2 regions of the Streptomyces sp. NBC_01283 genome follow, and region 1 is predicted to be linked to the other one. Evidence: predicted binding sites of a transcription regulator. Region 1 holds the regulator's gene; the other holds the start of a gene.
What was found. The regulator HspR, encoded in region 1, represses chaperone genes until heat shock. The targets are predictions, from matches to a motif close to TTGAGNNNNNNNNNCTCAA.
Positions count from the first base shown of each region.

Region 2: the regulator HspR is predicted to act here: its motif matches at 1,701-1,719, upstream of dnaK (molecular chaperone DnaK).

Region 1 covers NZ_CP108430.1:4,504,477-4,508,683, forward strand. Annotated here, with positions in the region: gene OG302_RS20480 (helix-turn-helix transcriptional regulator) at 1-369, shown strand, start outside; partial or broken gene OG302_RS20485 (LuxR C-terminal-related transcriptional regulator) at 438-1,130, shown strand; gene OG302_RS20490 (hypothetical protein) at 1,143-1,652, opposite strand; gene OG302_RS20495 (heat shock protein transcriptional repressor HspR) at 1,777-2,241, opposite strand; gene dnaJ (molecular chaperone DnaJ) at 2,243-3,451, opposite strand; gene grpE (nucleotide exchange factor GrpE) at 3,493-4,207, opposite strand, start outside.
Region 2 covers NZ_CP108430.1:2,032,637-2,036,843, forward strand. Annotated here, with positions in the region: gene dnaK (molecular chaperone DnaK) at 1-1,640, opposite strand, end outside; gene OG302_RS09225 (OsmC family protein) at 1,797-2,222, opposite strand; gene OG302_RS09230 (DUF6345 domain-containing protein) at 2,450-4,084, shown strand; gene OG302_RS09235 (amino acid permease) at 4,089-4,207, opposite strand, start outside.

The DNA of each region.
Region 1 (4,207 bases):
ATGATCTTCGATCGCACGGTCGCCCTGATTCCCGCGCACACCCGGCAGGACGCGGCTCTGGAGCTTCGTCACCCTGGCCTGATCGAGTACCTGGCCAAGGTCTTCGAGCAACTCTGGAGCCGGGCGACCCCCCTGGTCGACGACGTGCCGTACGCCCCACCCACCAACGGCATCACCGGCGTACAGCGCACGATCGCCAGAATGCTCATCGAGGGCCACGTCGACGAGGCAATCGCCCGCAGGCTCGGCATGAACGTCCGCACCTGCCGCGCCCACATCGCTAAGATCGCCGCCGCCCTGGGCAGCGGGAGCCGAGCTCAACTCGGCTATCTGATCGCCCAGTCCGGAATCCTCGACAAGGATCACTGAACTCGGCGATGGAATGAGTCGACGTGACGACAGAACCCCGTGCCCACGAGGCCGATGAAGCCGCCACCACCACGGAGCTGAGGGGAATCGCCCGCATCAACGAAGCCGTCGGCCGGGCCGAGGCGGCGGCCTCGCAGGAAGTGCTCACCATCCAGCCCGGCGGATCCCGCCCTCCCGACATCCTGGAAGCCGCCCTTCCGCGCGAGCAGGCGCTGCTCACCCGTGGCTGCCGGATGCGGACGCTCTACCAGCACACGACGCGTCACTCGCTGCCTGCTCTGGCCCACTTCGAACAGCTCGACGGGGATGTCGAGGTGCGCACCCTCGACGAGGTCACCGAGCGGCTCTTCGTCTTCGACCGCAAGGTCGCCTTCATCCCCGCGAGCGAGGACCGCAGCCGCGCCCTCGAACTGCGCCACCCCGCCGTGGTCGGCTACCTCGCCACCACCTTCGACCGGCTGTGGCGCCTTGCCACCCCCATGTGGCCCCAGTCGGCGCCCCAGCCTGCGGAGAACGGCATCACCACCCGCCAACGCGCCATCGCCGCTTTCCTCACCGAGGGGCTGACCGATTCCGAGATCTCCGCGCGTCTGGGCATGAATGTCCGCACCGCACGCGTCCACATAGCCAAACTCGCCGCCATCCTCGGCAGCGAAAGCCGGGCCCAACTCGGCTATCTCATAGGCCGGTCAGGAATTCTCGACACGGAAGAGACGGAAGAGACGGGGGAGACCGGGGATACGGGGGACGCGGAGGGCTGAACCTGCCGCAGGTCAGTCGTTCAGGTCCGTCCAGGTGCGCAGCAGGGCCTCGCGGTCCGATGTCTTCGGGGTGCCGCCCTCGTGGCGTCTGCCCCATTCCGCCATCGCCGCCAGCGTCGTCAGCAGCGTGCCCGCGCCCTGCGTGAGGCGGGACAGGAGGGCGCGGGAGAGCTCGTACTCCGTCTGCGAGTAGCCCGTGGCCGCCGCCGTGTACACCGTCAGGTCCGTGTCGCCCTCGGCGCCCGAGACCCGCAGCGTCATCGTGGGCGCCTCGTCGCCGCCGCCGAGGCCCACCGTCAGCGCCAGGTCCACCAGCACGCCCACGTTGCGCTTCAGGGACTTCACGGGGGCGTCCTCGACCGAAAGGGCGTGGACGTCCTCCCAGGGCCACAGACCCGCCTGCTTGTCCCCCAGGGCCACCACTCCCTCCGGAGTGAGCCGCGCCCCCGCCGCGAGGCCCGACGGCTTCGCGCCCACGTACACATCGCCCTCGGCGATCCAGAAAAGTCCCACCATGGTCATGGCGAGCCCCCCACTTCCCCAGCATGAAACAAGCAAAGAATCTTCAGGTCGTCACCGCCAACGCACGTCGGGGCCGGGAGGTTCCCACCTCCCGGCCCCGACGGCGCGCACGGCGCACGAAAAATTACTGCTCCGACGTCCTCTTAGGACGCCACACCACCAAGGCGCTCGCCTGCTGCACGTCCTGGTACGGGACCAGGTCGCGGCGGTACGACGCGTGGACCGCGGCCTCGCGCTGCTGCATCGCGGCGGCCGCGCCCTCCACGGCGCTGGACAGCTCGACCACCCTCGCCTGCAGCGCGGCGACCTGGTTCTCCAGCTCGATGATGCGCTTGATGCCGGCGAGGTTGATGCCCTCCTCCTGCGACAACTGCTGGACGGTGCGCAGCAGTTCGATGTCGCGGGCGGAATAGCGCCGGCCACGGCCCGCCGTGCGGTCCGGGGAGACCAGACCGAGGCGGTCGTACTGGCGCAGGGTCTGCGGATGGAGTCCGCTGAGCTGGGCGGCCACGGAGATGACGTAGACCGGCGTCTCGTCAGTCAGTTGGTACGCCCGCCCAAAATTGGACTGTCGACGACGGCCGTCCATCTCATGCTCCCTTCGCGGCCTGGAACAGTTCTGCCCGCGGATCGTCGTCCGCAGTCGCCTCGCGGTAGCTCTCCAGAGCTTCCTTCGCCTGGTCGCTCAACGACGTCGGTACGGATACCTCCACCGTCACGAGCAGGTCGCCCCGTGAACCGTCCTTGCGGACCGCGCCCTTGCCCCGCGCCCGCATCGTACGGCCGTTGGGCGTGCCCGGCGGCAGTTTCAGCGTGACGGGAGGGCCGCCCAGCGTGGGGACCTTGACCTCGCCGCCCAGTGCCGCCTCGGCGAACGTCACCGGTACCGTCACCGTCAGGTTGTCGCCCTTGCGGCCGAAGACCGGGTGGGTGTCGACGTGCACGACCACGTACAGGTCGCCTGCCGGACCGCCCCGTTCACCGGGGCCGCCCTTGCCTCGCAGGCGGATGCGCTGGCCGTCCGACACCCCCGCGGGGATGCGGACCTGCATCGTGCGCGACGACTTCGCCCGGCCCGAGCCCTTGCAGACCTCGCAGGGGTCCTGGGCGATGAGCCCACGCCCCTTGCAGTCCACGCAGGGATCCGTGAGGGAGAAACCGCCGCCGCCTCCCCGCGTGACCTGGCCCGTGCCGACGCAGGTCGGGCACACGCGCGGTGTGCCGTTCTTGTCGCCGGTGCCGGAACAGGCCTTGCAGGGAGCCTGGGAGGACATCCGGAGCGGGACCGTGGCCCCGTCCACCGCCTCCGTGAAGCTCAGCGTGACCTCGGACTCGATGTCCTGGCCCCGCCGGGGCTGCGTACGCGTGCCCGCGCCGCCCGCGCCCGTGCCGCCTCGGTTGAACAGGCCCCCGAAGACGTCACCCAGACCGCCCCCGAAGCCGCCGCCCGCGCCGCCCGCTCCACCGCCGCCCGGGGCGCCGCCTCCGAAGAGGTCGCCCAGGTCGAAGTTGAACGAGCCGCCGCCGCCCGCGCCTCCGGGACCGGCCCTGAAGCCGCCGTTGCCGAAGAGAGCACGCGCTTCGTCGTACTCCTTGCGCTTCTTGGGGTCCCCGAGGACGTCGTTCGCCTCCGAGATCTCCTTGAAGCGCTCTTCCGCTTTCGCGTTGCCCTTGTTGGCGTCCGGGTGGTTCTCGCGTGCGAGTTTCCGGTACGCCTTCTTGATCTCGGCTTCGGTGGCGTCCTTGGGGACGCCGAGGACCTTGTAGTAGTCCTTCTCGATGAAGTCCTTGGTGCTCATCCCCGACGTCCCTCCTCTCGCTTCACAACAGCTCCGTCATGTCAGCCCTCGTCCGGGCCACCGGTCTCCTTGTCCTCCGCCGCGTCGGCGGAGTCCGTGGAAGCAGCGGTCTCGGACTCGCCCTTGACCGTCTGCGCGCCCGGCTGCGGCTCGGCCACGGCCACCCGCGCGGGGCGGATGGTGCGCTCGCCGATGCGATACCCCGGCTGCAGGATCGCGACGCAGGTCGTCTCGGTGACGTCCGGTGCGTACGAGTGCATCAGGGCCTCGTGGATCGTCGGGTCGAAGGGCTCGCCCTCCTTGCCGAACTGCTGCAGGCCCATCTTGGCGACGACCGTCTCCAGGGCCTCCGCGACGGACTTGAAGCCGCCGACCAGCTCGCCGTGTTCACGGGCGCGGCCGACGTCGTCGAGGGTCGGGAGGAGCTCGGACAGGAGGTTCGCCGCGGCGATCTCCTTGACCGTGACCTTGTCCCGCTCCACACGGCGGCGGTAGTTCTGGTACTCCGCCTGCAGTCGCTGGAGGTCCGCCGTGCGCTCGCCGAGCGCCGTACGCACCTGGTCGAGCTGCGCGATCAGACCGACGTCCTGAGTGGACTGGGCGGACTGAGCCGACTGGGCGGATGCCTTGCTTGCGTCCCCGGCCGGGGCCGCCGGGCCCTCCTCGATGGAGGGCTCGGCGGCCTGCGGCGCCGCGTCATCAGGGGTGGCGCCGGAGGGGACGTCAGGCTTCTCGGCGTTGTCGCCGAAGCCCGGA
Region 2 (4,207 bases), 2.5 Mb from region 1:
TCCTCTGCCGCCGCGCCCACTTCGGCCCTGGTGTCCGCGGGGATCCGCTCCTCGTTCTCCCGCATGAACCGCTCCGTCTGGTAGACGAGCTGCTCCGCCTGGTTGCGGGTCTCGGCGGCGTCGCGCCGCTTGCGGTCCTCCTCCGCGTGCTCCTCCGCCTCCCGCACCATGCGGTTGATGTCGTCCTTGGGCAGCGCGGAGCCGCCCGTCACCGTCATGCGCTGCTCGCGGCCCGTCGCCTCGTCCTTGGCGGACACGTGCATGATGCCGTTGGCGTCGATGTCGAAGGTGACCTCGATCTTGGGCACGCCGCGCGGCGCCGGGGGCAGTCCGGTGAGGTCGAAGACACCGAGCTTCTTGTTGTACGCGGCGATCTCCCGCTCCCCCTGGAAGACCTGGATGCCGACCGACGGCTGGTTGTCCTCGGCGGTCGAGAAGGTCTCCGAACGCCGGGTGGGAATGGTCGTGTTGCGTTCGATGAGCTTGGTCATGATGCCGCCCTTGGTCTCGATCCCGAGGGACAGCGGCGTCACGTCCAGGAGCAGCACGTCCTTCACGTCGCCCCTGATCACACCGGCCTGGAGCGCCGCGCCGAGCGCCACCACCTCGTCGGGGTTGACCCCCTTGTGCGGTTCGCTGCCGGTGAGTTCCTTGACCAGTTCCGTCACGGCGGGCATCCGCGTCGAACCGCCCACCAGGATCACGTGGTCGACGGCCGACAGCTTGATGCCTGCATCCTTCACCGCCTGGTGGAAGGGGCCGCGGCAGCGCTCCAGCAAGTCCGCTGTCAGCTCCTGGAACTGAGCGCGGGTCAGCTTCTCCGCCAGGTGCAGAGGGCCGTCCGCCGACGCCGTGACGTACGGCAGGTTGATGTCCGTCTCGCTCGACGACGACAGCTCGATCTTCGCCTTCTCGGCCCCCTCGCGCAGGCGTTGCAGCGCCATCTTGTCCTTGCCGAGGTCCACTCCGTGCGCGTTCTTGAACTGCCGCACCAGGTACTCGACGATGCGCTGGTCCCAGTCGTCGCCGCCCAGCTTCGTGTCGCCGTTGGTGGCCTTCACCTCGATGACGCCTTCGCCCATCTCCAGGAGCGAGACGTCGAAGGTGCCGCCGCCGAGGTCGAAGACGAGGACCGTCTGGTCGTCGCCCTTGTCGAGGCCGTACGCGAGGGCCGCGGCCGTCGGTTCGTTGATGATGCGGAGCACGTTCAGGCCCGCGATCTCACCGGCCTCCTTGGTGGCCTGGCGCTGGGTGTCGTCGAAGTACGCGGGGACGGTGACGACCGCGTCCGTCACGTCCTCGCCCAGGTAGGACTCGGCGTCACGCTTGAGTTTCTGCAGGACGCGGGCGGACAGCTCCTGCGCGGTGTACCGGGTGCCGTCCACGGACCCGCCCTCGGGGAACCGCCAACTCCCGTCGCCCATGTGCCGTTTGACGGAGCGTGCGGTGCGCTCCACGTTGGTGACCGCCTGCCGTTTGGCGACCTCTCCGACGAGGACGTCGCCGTTCTTCGCGAAGGCGATGACCGACGGTGTGGTGCGCGCTCCCTCCGCGTTGGCGACGACCGTGGGATCACCGCCCTCCAGGACGGCCACCACCGAGTTCGTCGTACCGAGGTCGATCCCGACTGCACGTGCCATGTCCAGTCCCCTTCCACCGCGAGCCCGTTTCCCGGCGTACTTCGACCTCCATCACAAAACTTGAGCGGCATATTGTCAATGCCGCCCATGGCTGTGCCGCCGCCCCGGAGGACGGCGGCACGGCCGGAAAATGGCGTAAAGCCGTACGCAAGTACGTCAGGCGAGCTTCGCCGACAGCGTGATGGTCGTGCCCGTCAGGGCCTGGCTCACCGGGCAGTTCGCCTTGGCGTCCTCGGCGGCGGAGGTGAACGCGGCCTCGTCGAGGCCCGGCACCTCACCCTCGACGGTGAGGTGGATGCCGGTGATGCCGGTGCCCGGCTGGAAGGTGACGTCGGCTGAGGTGGTCAGCCGGGTGGGCGGGGTGCCCGCGCCCGTCAGACCGTGCGACAGCGCCATGGAGAAGCAGCTGGAGTGCGCGGCGGCGATCAGCTCTTCCGGGCTGGTCTTGCCGTTGGCCTGCTCGGCGCGGGACGGCCAGGAAACGGCCTGCTCCCCGATCCCGGAGGAGTCGAAGGTAACGGTTCCCGAGCCCTCCGTCAGAGAGCCTTCCCAGACCGTGTGCGCGGAGCGCGTGGTAGCCACGATGTAGATCCCTTCAGTGCGGTTCCGTGATGCGTCCCGGAACTTCCGTGCGCCCATCCGATCACATCCCGGCCGTCCAGCCGGGAAACCCGGGGTGTCTGAGGCACCACGGCAGTCCCGGGGCGTGGCCGCTATGGCCGAAATGCCAACTGTGCACGGCGCGTCTGCGGTGACACTTTGAGGCCCCCTCGCCCACGGGACGAGGAGTCCACTCAGGGGGTTTGGCCATGCGCATGAACTACTCGGAACGCGGTCCGTCTCCACTGGAAGGCGCGAAGCCAGGGGCCGCCGGTGACCGCGACTCGACGTTCGGCTGGTGGGGGGCCTTCAGCATCCAGAGGTTCGTCAACCAGAACACTCTCTTCCACACGCACGAAGACGCCACCGGATGGCTCGCCTACCTCCAGCAGTTCTACGACCGGAACTTCTGGTTCGCGGACGGCGGGGCGCAGGTGTGGGCGTACGAGGAGACGTACGACAACTGGCAGGACCGGTACGGCATGGACGCGGTGGTCGCCGTCTACCACTCGGGCCACGGCGGCATGGACGGCAACGGCGTCTTCTTCGCGCCGCTCGGCGCGGTCTGGGACGGCCGCAGCGACGCGATCTCGAACCGGATGGCGCTGGGCAACGAGAAGGTGAACTACATCTTCTGGTCCACCTGCAACTCGGTCCGGGTGCTCGGCGGGCACTCCCCCATCCGTACCTGGGCGGGGCCCAACATCGGCTTCCGCATGATCTTCGGGTTCGAGACCGTCAGCATCGACAGCCCGGACTACGGCAAGAAGTTCTGGGAGAAGTGGCGGGCCGGGCAGACGTTCACCGACGCGTGGCTGAACGCGAGCTGGGACATCTACAAGGGGCAGGCGCCCTCGGTCGCCGCGGTCGGCGCCAACCAGGCCGAGGCCACGGCCCGGCTCAACGGCGAGCGGACCCTCTACCGCGAGCACGTGCCGGACAACTGGTACGCATGGCGCTGGTTCAACGCCCGTGACTCCCTCAGGGAGCCGCTGACGCAGGCGCCGGACAGCCCGCAGATCGTGCAGCTCGCGCCGCGCGACCCGGGCGAGGAGCTCACCAGGATGGGCCGCATCGCGGACTTCCCGTCGGCGGCGCTGCAAGAGGTGCAGGTCGAGCGGCAGGGCGTGCTCAGCGCCACCTCCGGTGACCGGACCGTCTCCACGGCTCCGCACGCGATCCGGTGGGTCAAGCTCGCCGATGCCAACCACCGCAACCTGCGGCAACTGCCCACGGAGCGGGCGGTCGAGGCGGCGCGCACGTTCGCCGAGCGGCACGCCGACGGCGCCGAGCTCGTCGTGGACAGCGTGCACGACCTGATGCAGAACTCCGGGGCGAAGGACGGCTCCGAGCTCGGGGAGCCGGTGTCCCTGGAGACCCATGTGACGTTCCGGCAGGTCTTCGACGGCATACCGGTCATCACGCCCGACCGCGGTCTCATCCGCGTGGTCCTGGACAACGACGCGACCGTCGTCCAGGCACAGATCGCCACGCGCGAGACCACCGGCACGACGCGCGAGCCGAGCACCGACATCGCACCGCCTCCCTCGGGCGGCAAGGGCGCCGCAGCCGCGCCGCGGACGCGCGACCCCCGCCAGGCGCTCGCCGCCGCCCAACGCAAGCTGCTCGCCGAGCTCGCCGCCGTCACGGCCGACGAGCAGAGCGGCCAGGGCGCGGCGGCACGGCGCGAGCCCGAGGTCAGGGACGTGCCCGGCACGTTCGACGTCGGCTATGAGATCGAGGGCAACGAGGCCTACCCGGCCGCCCGCAAGCTCATCGAGATCGGGGCGGCGGACAGCATGTTCGTCACCCGTCGCTGGGTGGTCGCGGCGCTCGCCAGGTAGTCCGTCAGCGGGTGGCGGTCCGCTCCTTGCGGGCCGCCATCCAGGCGTAGACGAGCACGCCCGCGAAGAGGAACAGGACGCCCTGGTAGACGGCCGCGTATCCGGAGCCGGCGACCAGCCACA